Regions from separate parts of the Staphylococcus haemolyticus genome, predicted to be linked through region 4. Evidence: riboswitches for the same ligand, from Rfam matches in the RefSeq annotation. Region 4 holds a riboswitch; each other region holds the start of a gene.

The links. A riboswitch is a leader RNA that binds a small molecule or an ion and turns the genes downstream of it on or off. The one in region 4 is predicted to bind S-adenosylmethionine.
Positions count from the first base shown of each region.
Region 1: linked by a shared signal. The riboswitch ahead of EQ029_RS01980 (aminotransferase class I/II-fold pyridoxal phosphate-dependent enzyme) and the one ahead of EQ029_RS09600 (methionine ABC transporter ATP-binding protein) in region 4 are both predicted to bind S-adenosylmethionine.
Region 2: linked by a shared signal. The riboswitch ahead of metX (homoserine O-acetyltransferase MetX) and the one ahead of EQ029_RS09600 (methionine ABC transporter ATP-binding protein) in region 4 are both predicted to bind S-adenosylmethionine.
Region 3: linked by a shared signal. The riboswitch ahead of EQ029_RS01805 (MetQ/NlpA family ABC transporter substrate-binding protein) and the one ahead of EQ029_RS09600 (methionine ABC transporter ATP-binding protein) in region 4 are both predicted to bind S-adenosylmethionine.

Region 1 covers NZ_CP035291.1:442,233-445,449, forward strand. The annotation lists gene EQ029_RS01975 (phytoene desaturase family protein) at 1-910, shown strand, start outside; SAM riboswitch class I at 990-1,097, shown strand; gene EQ029_RS01980 (aminotransferase class I/II-fold pyridoxal phosphate-dependent enzyme) at 1,177-2,337, shown strand; gene EQ029_RS01985 (D-lactate dehydrogenase) at 2,370-3,217, shown strand, end outside.
Region 2 covers NZ_CP035291.1:12,327-15,543, reverse strand. The annotation lists gene EQ029_RS00060 (YybS family protein) at 1-573, opposite strand, end outside; gene metX (homoserine O-acetyltransferase MetX) at 697-1,665, opposite strand; SAM riboswitch class I at 1,737-1,838, opposite strand; gene EQ029_RS00050 (AzlD domain-containing protein) at 1,963-2,292, opposite strand; gene EQ029_RS00045 (AzlC family ABC transporter permease) at 2,289-2,984, opposite strand.
Region 3 covers NZ_CP035291.1:409,223-412,439, forward strand. The annotation lists gene EQ029_RS01795 (LPXTG cell wall anchor domain-containing protein) at 1-584, opposite strand, end outside; gene EQ029_RS01800 (hypothetical protein) at 784-1,209, opposite strand; SAM riboswitch class I at 1,357-1,463, shown strand; gene EQ029_RS01805 (MetQ/NlpA family ABC transporter substrate-binding protein) at 1,576-2,391, shown strand; gene EQ029_RS01810 (aspartate aminotransferase family protein) at 2,633-3,217, shown strand, end outside.
Region 4 covers NZ_CP035291.1:1,995,353-1,998,569, reverse strand. The annotation lists gene EQ029_RS09620 (arsenate reductase family protein) at 1-147, shown strand, start outside; gene gcvH (glycine cleavage system protein GcvH) at 263-643, shown strand; gene EQ029_RS09610 (toprim domain-containing protein) at 835-1,221, shown strand; gene EQ029_RS09605 (thioredoxin family protein) at 1,214-1,510, shown strand; SAM riboswitch class I at 1,568-1,673, shown strand; gene EQ029_RS09600 (methionine ABC transporter ATP-binding protein) at 1,758-2,783, shown strand; gene EQ029_RS09595 (methionine ABC transporter permease) at 2,776-3,217, shown strand, end outside.

The DNA of each region.
Region 1 (3,217 bases), 960 kb from region 4:
TTCAATTTATTCTATTATTCCAATGATTGAAATGGTACATGGTGTTCATTATATAAAAGGCGGTATGTATGGCTTAGCACAAGGTTTACTACAACTTGGTCAAGACCATGGTGTTAAAGTAGAACTTAATGCAGATGTACAAGAAATCATTATTGACCCTAAATTCAAACGTGCAGATGGTCTACGTGTTAATGGTGATATTCGACGTTTTGACAAAGTGCTATGTACTGCTGACTTTCCATATGTGGCACAAAACTTAATGCCTGTGCACTCACCTTTAAAGAACTATTCTCCTGAAAAGGTAGATAACATGGACTATTCATGTTCAGCATTTTTAATTTATGCAGGTATTAATCGTCAATTACGTGATAAATTACATGTACATAATGTTGTATTTGCTAGAGATTTTAGAGGCAATATTGATGACATTTTTAGTGGTAAGATGCCTGATGACCCATCATTATATCTTTACTTCCCATCTGTAGAAGACGAAGCATTAGCGCCTAAAGATCAGACAGGGATGTATGTCTTAATGCCAGTCCCTGAGTTGAAGACAGGTGAAATTGACTGGAAAGATCCTAATATGGTTGAAAAAGCGAAAGATGTCATTTATAACAAATTAGAAACGATTGAGGCACTTAAAGATATACGTCAGGATGTTGTATCTGAAACAGTATTTACACCGCTTGATTTTGAGAGTCGTTATAATGCCAAATTCGGCTCAGCATTTGGACTTATGCCAACACTTACACAAAGTAATTATTATAGACCACCAAATGTATCAAGAGATTATAAAGACTTATACTTTGCAGGGGCAAGTACGCACCCTGGTGCAGGTGTGCCAATTGTGTTGACGAGTGCTAAAATTACTGCCGAAGCAATGTTAGAAGACATAGAACACGGAAAATAAAGTAAAACTTGCTATAAATCTGAAAATTATAAATATTGACAATACTTATTGAACTGATACAATAAATATTAATTCAATAGACTTATCCAGAGAAGTGAAGGGATTTGGCCCAATGAAACTTCAGCAACAGACTTAAAAGACAAAAGTACTGTGCTAACTCCAAAGAGGTATGCCTCAAAGATAAGTGTCATAGTCATAACTAAGCTATATGTCACTATCAATTGAGAGTGATATATAGCTTTTTTAATTTGAAAAGGGGGTAAATAATGACAATTTCTAATAAACTAGCCAATATTCCTGATAGTTATTTTGGTAAAACGATGGGGCGTAAGGTTGAGCATGGACCACTACCGTTAATTAATATGGCAGTTGGTATCCCGGATGGCGAAACGCCTAAAGGCATTGTTGATCACTTTGCTGATGCTGTTCGAATTCCTGAAAATCAAAAATATGGTGCATTTCATGGTAAGGAATCCTTTAAAGAAGCAATTGTTAATTTCTATCAACGACAATATGGTGTTGAACTGCATAAAGATGATGAAGTGTGCATACTTTATGGTACTAAAAATGGTTTAGTGGCTTTGCCTACATGTATTGTTAATCCTGGAGAAAACGTGCTACTTCCAGACCCAGGTTATACGGATTATCTTGCTGGTGTCATGCTTGCTGATGCCAATCCAGTACCACTTAATTTGGAGCCACCACATTATTTGCCAGATTGGAGCAAAGTAGATGCACAAACATTAGCACGTACGTCACTCGTTTATTTGACTTACCCAAATAATCCTACTGGATCAACGGCTACTAAAGCAGTGTTTGATGAAGCAATTCAAAGATTTAAAGGTACGCATACAAAGATCGTTCATGATTTCGCGTATAGTGCTTTTGGATTTGATGCAAAGAACCCAAGTATACTTGCTTCTAAAGATGCAAAGGAAGTAGCAATTGAAATTTTTTCATTATCTAAAGGTTATAATATGTCAGGATTTAGAGTAGGATTCGCAGTAGGTAACAAAGACATGATACAAGCGCTGAAGAAATATCAAACACATACTAATGCTGGTATGTTTGGTGCCCTTCAAGATGCAGCAACATACGCACTTAATCACTATGATGACTTTCTAGATCAACAAAATGAAACATTCAAACGTCGTCGTGACACGTTTGAGAAACAATTAAAAGATGCCAATTTACCATTTGTACATTCTAAAGGTGGTATTTACTCATGGCTTCAAACACCACCAGGGTATGATAGTGAATCATTTGAACAGTATTTGTTGAAAGAACAATCGATCTTAGTGGCGCCTGGCATTCCATTTGGTGAAAATGGTCGTCATTACGTCCGTATTTCCCTAGCATTAGATGACCAATTATTAACTGAAGCGGCTAAACGATTAGCTTCTTTATCTTATTTATATAACGAGTAACAAGAAGTCACAAATAGAAAGGATGAAATTTTATGACTAAAATTAAAATAATGAGTGTACGAGATGAAGATATTCCTTATATTGAAGAATGGGCGGAACAAAATAATGTCGAAGTAGAGTTAAATAAAGAAATATTAACAGAAGATAATGTCGATGATGTTCAAGGATTTGATGGTTTATCTTTGTCTCAACAACATCCAATATCGGAAGATGTATTTGCCAAATTGCAACAATTTGGTATTAAACATATTGCACAACGTAGTGCTGGATTTGATACATACGACTTAAATTTAGCTACACAATATGGCATTATCATATCTAATGTACCGTCATATTCACCTAGTTCAATTGCAGAGTTTGCAGTGACACAAGCCATTAATATTGTAAGAAATCAGAACGACATTCAACGTAAACTTAAAGACTATGATTTTAGATGGGAACCATCAATATTGTCGCGTTCAATAAGCGATTTAACCGTAGCTGTTATAGGAACAGGACGTATTGGTTCGATAGCGGCAAGTATTTTTGCAAAAGGATATAGAAGTCATGTTGTTGCATATGATCCATTTCCTAATGAAAAGGTTGCGCAATATGTTGAGTATAAGGATACGTTGGAAGAAGCTTTACGTGATGCAGATATTGTTACAGTTCATATTCCAGCAACGAAATATAATCCACATCTCTTCAATAGAGATTTATTTTCAAAATTTAAAAAAGGTGCCGTATTTGTAAACGCTGCTAGGGGATCGATAGTAGATACGAGAGCATTACTAGATGCGATTGATAGTGGACACATTAAAGGCGCAGCGTTAGACACCTATGAGCATGAACGAGGGTTGTTCCCAGGAGATTATCGTAATAAAGCAATTAATGATGACTT
Region 2 (3,217 bases), 530 kb from region 4:
AAATGTAATAATTAAGTTAATTAAGACTAAAATAAAGACCGTAATGATAATAAAACTTGGAAGTTGAACTGCCATTTGACGGAAGCCTTCTTCTAAGATTGTTTTATAATCTGCTTCAACACCTGATGTTACAACAGCATTATGCATTGTATCTTTAAAAGGCTTAATTAATGTCGTAGCGCTAGGTATCTTTTTAAACGTTTGTAATAACATAAATGCGACTAAAGTAAATATACTTAAATATGTTGTAGCTATAAATAAGATGCGTTCTTTAGAGGCACGTTCTTTCAATAATTGGCCAATAATAAAGCTAAGTATTAAAACTAAAATCATGGCACTTAATACAAATGTATTACCCAACAATGTGGTAAGAATTACTGTGATCAAAGCTCCAATTCCAAATGATGGAATAGACTTATTCCATAAAATAATACCTGGAATTGTAGCGAATAAACATAGAATTAATCCAAGTACTGGTAATACATACGTAACTAAAGCAACCATAACAAGTGCAATTGTTCCTATAATTGTTGCTTTAGGATGTACTTTTGAAAACAAATTCGCCACTCCTATACTATTTTGACTATAACTTCTATTTTAACCTCTAAGCAAAATTAAAACAAATTGTGAAGATTGAGGTATAGCATAAGACTATAACAATGTGTTTTTACTTCCATAGCGACCTACCCGTTTCGTCTATTTCCGCTTAAATTTCGTTACTTTAAGAAAATGATACAAGTTAGGTGCCCAATCATTAAAATTTAATAAAAAGCCATCATGACCTACATTATCTGGAACAAAGAAATGACGATGATATTTAAATCGCTCCCCTACTGCCCTCACTTGATCATCTGGATATAATAAATCATCTGTAAAGCCCATTGTTAAGACCTTAGTATCCAGAGATTGATAAACATCATCTACATTAGTACGTCCGCGATCAACATTATGGCTATCTAATACATTTAGCATTGTTAAATAACATGACAAATCATACGTTTCTTTAAATTTATTACCTTGATGTCGTTGATAACTCACCACTTCATCTGGTGAAAAGCGTTGGTCATAACTTTTAGATGAACGATACGTTAGAAAGCCTAATTGTCGCGCAATACTAAGACCTTCTTTGCCACCAATATGAATCGCTTCTCGTGCAATTTCATTGAAAGCACGACTATATGATGACGTCTTATCAGTTGCTGCTAGAATAACCGCCTTATCCACTTCGAATTGGTGATTATATAGAAGCTCCATGACTTGCATGCCACCTAGGCTACCACCAATTAAAATATTAATCTTGTTGAAACCAAGTGCGTGTATGCCCAGTTCAATAGCTTTTACAATATCTCTCAAAGTTAAATGCTTTGGAAAATTTGGATTAGTTAAAGGAGAACTTGAACCAAAGGGACTACCAATAACATTAAACGTTAGAAATTGATAATCATAAATCGGCATATAACCACCGTCTATAATTTCACGCCACCAACCAGGCTCGTCATCTGTGCCATATGTTAGATGATTACCAGTAAGTGCGTGACACACTACAACAAGCGGTTGACCAGCATAGCCTACATGTTCATAACGCAATTGTAAATTATCAATCATTTCACCTGATTCAGTTGTAAAGGGTCCTAGATTTAATGTTTCTACTGTGTAATTGGTCATGCGATTACCTCCTTTTAAATAAAAAAATCGCCTATACTCTATTCTTAAAGTATGAGGCGATTTGTCTCCATTACTTATCATTCGAGTATCTCGTTGGTAGTAGCACCGTGCGTATGCATCGCCGGTTGCTGAAGTTTCTCAGGGCCGTGTCCCTCCACTTCTCTTAATAAGTTTTTTATCTCTATTCATTTACTGCGTATTTATAAAATAGTATCAATGTACCATTTATGTTCTAGACTTTTATTGTATCTAATTGTATAACCAACTTCAATTGTTAGTTGTTAGGTCCTACCTTTTCTAAAAGAAGAAACGTAAACCTGCTATAAGAACAATCCCCACTAGAATGGTTGTCGTAAGACTTCGTGTAAAAAGCGCAACAAAAACAGTTGGAATTGTTACTAAAACAAATGGGATATTGAGTGTATAGCCTGCTACGCCCTCTTGTTGCTCAATAATGCCATCTAAGATGAGTGCTGTAAATAATGTAATTGGTATAAACGATAACCATTTGATTACCGTTTCTGAAAGTTGAATACGTGAAATCATTAAGAATGGAACTACTCGAATAATTAAAGTTACAATTCCACATAACACGATTAATATAAACATGTGCCAAGATGTCGTCATTTATCCATCACCACCCCTAATGTTGCTGCTAACATAGATGCAATTAAAATTGCTACGTATGACGGCATAAACCAGCTTAAACTGAGCATCATCACGATGACAAATACGATAAGTACTATGTAAATTCTAAGTTTAGATGAAGTGATTGATTCAAATTGTGCCATTGTTAAAAAGATAAACATCGCGGTAATCGCAAAATCGAGACCTAACATATCTGGATTAGATATGTATTTACCAAGTAACGCACCAACAATACTTGCTAGTGCCCAAAATGAATATGCAGTTAGATTCAATCCATGTAACCAACGATCGTTTATCTTCTCCCCTTTTAAATGAGGTGTGATTGCAACGCCAAAGGTTTCATCTGTCAAAATTGAAGATAAGCCTAGTCGATTCCAAATACCATAATCTTTATAATTAGGTGCCAACGTCATTGAAAGTAGGAAGAAACGTGAATTGACAATCAATGTTGTAAGAACAATGGCAGAAATCGGTGTTCCAGTAGCCACAAGCGCACATATAATAAATTGTGCTGCACCAGCATACACAAGCAAACATAATAATAGTATTTCGATAATACTAAAGTGTTGTGAAGCCGCCACTATTCCAAATGATAGTCCAATTCCAACGTAGCCTAATAAAGTAGGTATACATTCTTTAACGCCCTGTTTAAATGTCACATGTGATGTCATCTTTGTAACCTCCTTTATTCTGTTTAATTTTATAAAGTAATATACTAATAATTTTAGTCTAATATACGGATGCTAGAGTAGCAACAACATTAGACGCAGGGTTGTGTGATGTTAGACTGAAAGACTACTTAGAAGTATTGATTTGAAAGGATTTTAAATGTGTCTATTTTTTGACTATAACGGTTGATTTACCTCTTGGAAAGCAGTCTAAAATACCCCTTTTAACTTCATCC
Region 3 (3,217 bases), 930 kb from region 4:
CCTAGTAATAAGAAAATGCTACCTAATAATTGAATGGATTGTTCACTGTCTGAATGACCAGTTTCAGGTAATGAAGATTGAGCATTTGTGCTATTATGGTTACCTTGTTTTTTTACTGATTGAGACGAAGGCACTTCGTTAGATTTAACGTTACCGACATAATATGAATTTAATTCACGCGCACAATCTACAGAATTAATTTTAGATGCTTCTTCCTTTAGATCATCTAATTCAGCAGCATTTGCAATACCGTGTTCAACATATGTTTCTCCACTTTGAAGTTGATTAAAGTTACTATATTTATCATTTTTATATTCGACTTGGCCATTTTTATGAACTTTATAAACCCCTAAACCAGCATTTGCTTTATTATGGCTTTTAATTTCAAAATAGTCCCCTTTGTCGATTACTTTTCCAAAGTTTTGTAAATCTGGATTACCTCCACTATTTGATAACGCCTCTGAAGCAACTTCTTGTGCGTTATTCTTAGTAACGATATCAGCAGCAAAAGCTTGATGTCCACTAAAAGCAGTTAATAATACTGTACTTGAAATAAGTGTTGACGCAAATAGAGAAACCTTCATCACAATGAAAACCCCATTTCATTATTTATCTTTTACAGCCTTAGTGTAACACTCAGAATTAATTAAAATAGGGGTTTAAAGTAAACCATATTGAAACTTTAAATTAGCTTAAAGAATGACATATTTGTAAAGTTAGATTTACAATATTAAAGTTTTTATGAATATAAGTAATCGTGATACTAAATTTAATGATGCTAACTTACCATTTCTTTTTAGAAAAGTAAGGGATAGACCATGCCATGCAAACAGTGAAAATCAAATGTGCAATCATCCATAAACCGTATTCTGTCCAACTAAATTGAAAAAATGAACGTTGTGCCAATAGAATAAGTAATGGATATAATATTAGAAAAATGATGATCAGTAATAAATAACTTATTTTGTAAAAAGGTTTGAAAAATTTATAAATAATTAGAAATGTGATGTAAATTAAAAATCCAATGACAATATGAATCAATAGTTCTAAAATCAGTGGTGTTTGATTTGGGTCAGCAATGAAATCGATATTGATTAATAACAAGGTTAGGTGCGTCGTGTGTGTTACGACATCCATAGTAAACATGATAAGCAATAATAAAATGCTAATCAGTAATGCACTAAGAAAGTGGTAGCCGTATCGTATCATAATTATCCATCCTTCAAATGAGTTTAACAAACTATTCCCTATGGCAATGTGAATCACACATTTTAAAAATTTAGAATATTTAAAAAATGATATTGACCAAGACAAAATCCAATGCTAATATGATATCAATTCAATAAAACTTGTTAACTCTTATCAAGAGTGGTGGAGGGATGTGCCCTAAGAAGCCCAGCAACCGTCGTTAAACGAAATGGTGCTAATTCACATAAAGTAGACAATACTTTAAGAGATAAGAGAAAGTGTATCGATACTTTCTCTTAAATAATAGAAAGTATTTTTTTATGTCTTCTAACTATTTAAGAGTTGAAGTGTAATTGAATCATTATTAAAAAAGAGGTGTCGATATACATGAAAAAATGGTTAAGTGTTATAAGTATTTTAGTTTTAGTTATTGTATTAGCTGGATGTGGCAAAGATAAAGAGGGTAATAAAAAAATTACGGTTGCTGCTTCACCTGCACCCCATGGAGATGTGTTGAAGAAAGCTAAAGAACAATTAAAGAAAAAAGGTTATGATTTAGAAATTAAAGAGGTAAATGATTATAAAGTGCCAAATAAACTATTAGATAAAGGTGATATAGATGCGAACTTCTTCCAACATGTACCTTATTTAAAAGCTGAAAAGAAGAGTCATGGATATAAAATAGAAGAATTAGGTAAAGTATTTACAACTCCAATGGGCGTATACAGTAAAAAATATAAAAATCTAAAAGATATTCCTGAAGGTTCAACGATTTATGTTTCAAATAATCCAGCGGAAGAAGGACGATTTTTATCATTCTTTGTAGATGAAGGTCTCATTAAGTTGAAAAAAGGTGTCAAAATTGAAGATGCTAAGTTTGAAGATATCGCTGAAAATAAAAAGAATTTAAAATTCAATCATCAACAAGGGGCTGAGTTTTTACCAAAGACATATAAAAACGGTGAAGGAGCAGCAGTGATTATGAATTCTAACTATGCCATCGATAATGGTTTGAAACCTTCTAAAGATGCAATTGTTATGGAAGGTAAATCATCTCCGTTTGCCAATATTATTGCTGTACAAGAAGGACATAAAAAAGATAAAAAGTTCCAAGAATTATTAAAAGTTATGCAATCGAAAGAAATTAAAGATTATATTAAGAAAGAATATGGAGACGATGTAATTCCATACGAAAGTAAATAATTATCCATATTAAACTACCCGCAAAGTAATAGCTTTGTGGGTTCTTTTTAAAAAGAAAATAATAAATACCAAAAATTATAAACTTTAATTATTTTGATTATTCAGAAAATATTTACAAATCTGACAATTATTAGTAATATATTGAATATTATCACTTAAATAGTGTTTATTTAGAGGGCCGGAGAACTTTTCAAATAGAGGGAAGCAAAAGGGATGGTCTATCTTGGGAGGATGAGCCGATATGAGTAAAGCAGAGGAATTAATTAATGAAGATGGGAAATACTTCGCCGCATCAGGGAGAATAAAATACTATCCATTAGCCATTGACCATGGTTATGGTGCGACACTAGTAGATGTGGATGGTAAAGAATATATTGATTTATTATCAAGTGCAAGTTCACAAAATGTAGGACACGCACCTAAACCAGTTACTGAAGCGATAAAGAAACAAGCTGAGAAATTTATTCATTATACACCAGCATATATGTATCATGAACCAGCAGTGAAATTATCTAAAAAGCTTTGTGAAATTGCTCCAGGTGACTATGAAAAACGTGTAACGTTTGGATTAAGTGGGTCTGATGCGAATGACGGTATTATAAAATTTGCGAGAGCTTATACGGGACGCCCTTACATTATTAGTTTTACAAATGCATATCATGGGTCAACATTTGGATCATTATCCATGTCTGCCATTAGTTTAAATATGCGCAAACATTATGGACCATTATTGAATGGATTTTATCATATTCCATTCCCTGATAAATATAGAGGGATGTATGAGCAGCCAAATGCAAATACAGTTGAAGAGTATCTTGCACCATTA
Region 4 (3,217 bases):
AAAGATAAATTAAAAGATTTATCAACTGATGAAAAATTAAATTTATTAGCTTCAGATGGCATGTTAGTTAAACGACCATTAGCTATTGCTGGAGATAATATCACATTAGGATTTAAAGAAGATCAATACAAAGAAATTTGGTTATAGTTTAAAATTACAAATTCTAATTATATAAATTATTGTAACTTTTTGTTTTAATAGTTGAATGAAAACTTACGGTATGGCATCATTAAATTGTAATTAATTTTAGGAGGGGATTCTCGTGGCAGTACCGAGCGAATTAAAATATTCTAAAGAACATGAATGGGTAAAAGTTGAAGGCAACACAGTAACAATTGGTATTACTGAATACGCACAAGGTGAATTAGGTGATATCGTATTCGTTGAATTACCAGAAGTTGATGACGAAATCAACGAAGGGGATACTTTTGGTAGTGTAGAATCAGTTAAAACTGTTTCTGAATTATATGCGCCAGTATCTGGTAAAGTTGTTGAATCAAATGAAGAATTAGAAGATAGTCCTGAGTTTGTTAACGAATCACCATATGAGAAAGCATGGATGGTTAAAGTTGAACTTAGCGATGAAAGCCAATTAGATGATTTATTATCAGCTGATCAATACAAAGAAATGATTGGTGAATAATTAATTTAAACTCCTTGATTGCGGTCATGGAGTTTTTATTTTGCCTATTTTTTGTAAATAATAATCAACAAATTTTAAAATTTATACTTTGTTGATATAAAATGTTAAGTAATCGTAAATAATGTTTAATCTATTAGCGTTCTGTGAAAAAGTAACTGATTGTTTATTATCGACTTAGAAGGTGGATTATCATGGCAATTTTAAATAAAGTTATTATTGTTGAAGGCAAATCTGATAAGAAGAGAGTACAACAAGTCATCGCTGAACCTATAAATATTATTTGTACGCATGGTACAATGAGTATTGATAAATTAGATGACATGATTGAAACATTATATGAAAAGCAAGTCTTTGTTCTAGCAGACTCAGATGACGAAGGTGAAAAGATAAGAAAATGGTTTAAACGTCATCTTAGCGAATGTGAACATATCTATGTGGATAAAACATTTTGTGAGGTAGCTAGATGCCCAAAGAATTATCTTGCGCATGTATTGAGTAAACATGGTTTTACAGTTCGTAAAGAGAAACGTCTAATTCCTAATTTAACGACTGAAAGGTTAGTAATCATGCATGAGTAAATCTGTAGAAATAGAAGATATTTGTGAGAATTTTAATAAAGAAAAACATCTAATTTTTGGATACACACCGATGTGTGGTACTTGTAAAATGTCAGAGCGAATGCTAGATATTGCGAATGAAATACTACAATTACCCGTTAAAAAAATCGATTTGAATTACCATCCTAAATATAGTGAGCGTAACAAAATTATGTCAGTTCCTGTTCTAATAGTAATGAATAAAGATATAGAAATAGATAGAATCTATGCTTTTCAATCTGTTCCTTATTTGTTAGAAAAGTTAAAATAATTATTGACGAAATTATAGTGCAATGGTAGGATATAAATTAATTAAATAGTGCGAAAATTCTTATCAAGAGAGGTGGAGGGATGTGCCCTATGAAGCCCGGCAACCGTCTAGTTATAGAAATGGTGCCAATTCACATAAAGTTGATTACTTTAGAAGATGAGAGAAAGATGAATCAATGCTTTCTCAACTTTGCTAAAGTGAGAAAGCATTTTTTAATTACATAATGATTTTTAAGGAGGCACTAAACGTGATTGAGTTAAATCAAGTTGTAAAACGTTATCACACTAAAGATAAAGATGTACTAGCAGTTGATAACGTTAACTTAAATATAGAAACGGGCTCTATTTTCGGAGTTATCGGATTCTCTGGTGCTGGTAAAAGTACGTTAATCAGAATGTTCAATAATTTAGAAGAACCTACTTCTGGCGATATTATTATAGATGGCGATAATATTAACAAACTTTCAAAAGCAGAATTAAGAAGAAAACGACAAAAAGTAAGTATGGTATTCCAACACTTTAATTTATTATGGTCACGAACAGTACTTCGAAATATCACGTTCCCTTTAGAAATTGCAGGGTATTCTAAAACCAAAGCAAATGAAAGGGCGAAAGAATTAATTGACCTTGTTGGTTTAAATGGCAGAGAAAATGCTTATCCATCAGAATTATCAGGTGGGCAGAAACAACGTGTGGGTATTGCAAGAGCTTTGGCTAATGAACCTGACGTCCTCTTATGTGACGAAGCTACAAGCGCATTAGATCCACAAACAACAGATGAGATTTTAGACCTACTGCTAAAAATTAAAGAACGTGAAAACCTTACAATCGTGATTATCACTCATGAAATGTATGTTATCAGACGTGTTTGTGATGAAGTAGCCGTTATGGAAAGTGGACGTGTAATTGAGCAAGGTAAAGTAACGCAAGTATTTGAAAATCCACAACATGAAGTTACAAGACGATTTGTGAAAGATGATTTGGATGATGATTTTGAAGAATCAATCAAACATCTAGAACCATTAGATTCAGATGCATACATTGTTAGACTTAATTTCAATGGTGGTAATACGACTGAACCAGTTGTATCTTACATAAGTAAAACGCATAACATTGATATAAATATTCTTGAAGCAAACATAAAAAATACCCGTGGTGGTTCTGTCGGGTTCTTGGTGGTTCATATTCCACATATTGCTGAAACAGAGTTTGAGACATTTAAAGAAGATTTACATCAGCAACATGTAAATGTGGAGGTGGTTAAGCATGGATAAATCTTATGGTGATATTTTTAAAGAGATGATTACAATGCCTAACGTCCAATGGCCTGAAGTATGGCAAGCCATTTATGAAACATTATATATGACTATAGTTTCAACTATTTTCGCATTTATTTTTGGATTGATTTTAGGAGTATTATTATTCTTATCAGCTAAGAGTAATTCTAAAGGTGCTAGAGTCTTTTATAGCATCGTTTCATTTATTGTTAACTTATTCCGAGCGATTCCATTTATCATTTTAATCTTGTTATTAATTCCATTTACAAGTGTGATCCTTGGAACAATAAGTGGTCCAACTGGTGCCTTACCAGCTCTAGTTATTGGTGCAGCACCATTCTATGCAAGATTAGTAGAAATTGCCTTCAAAGAAATAGATAAAGGTGTTATCGAAGCGGCTTGGTCAATGGGAGCTAGTACTTGGACAGTTG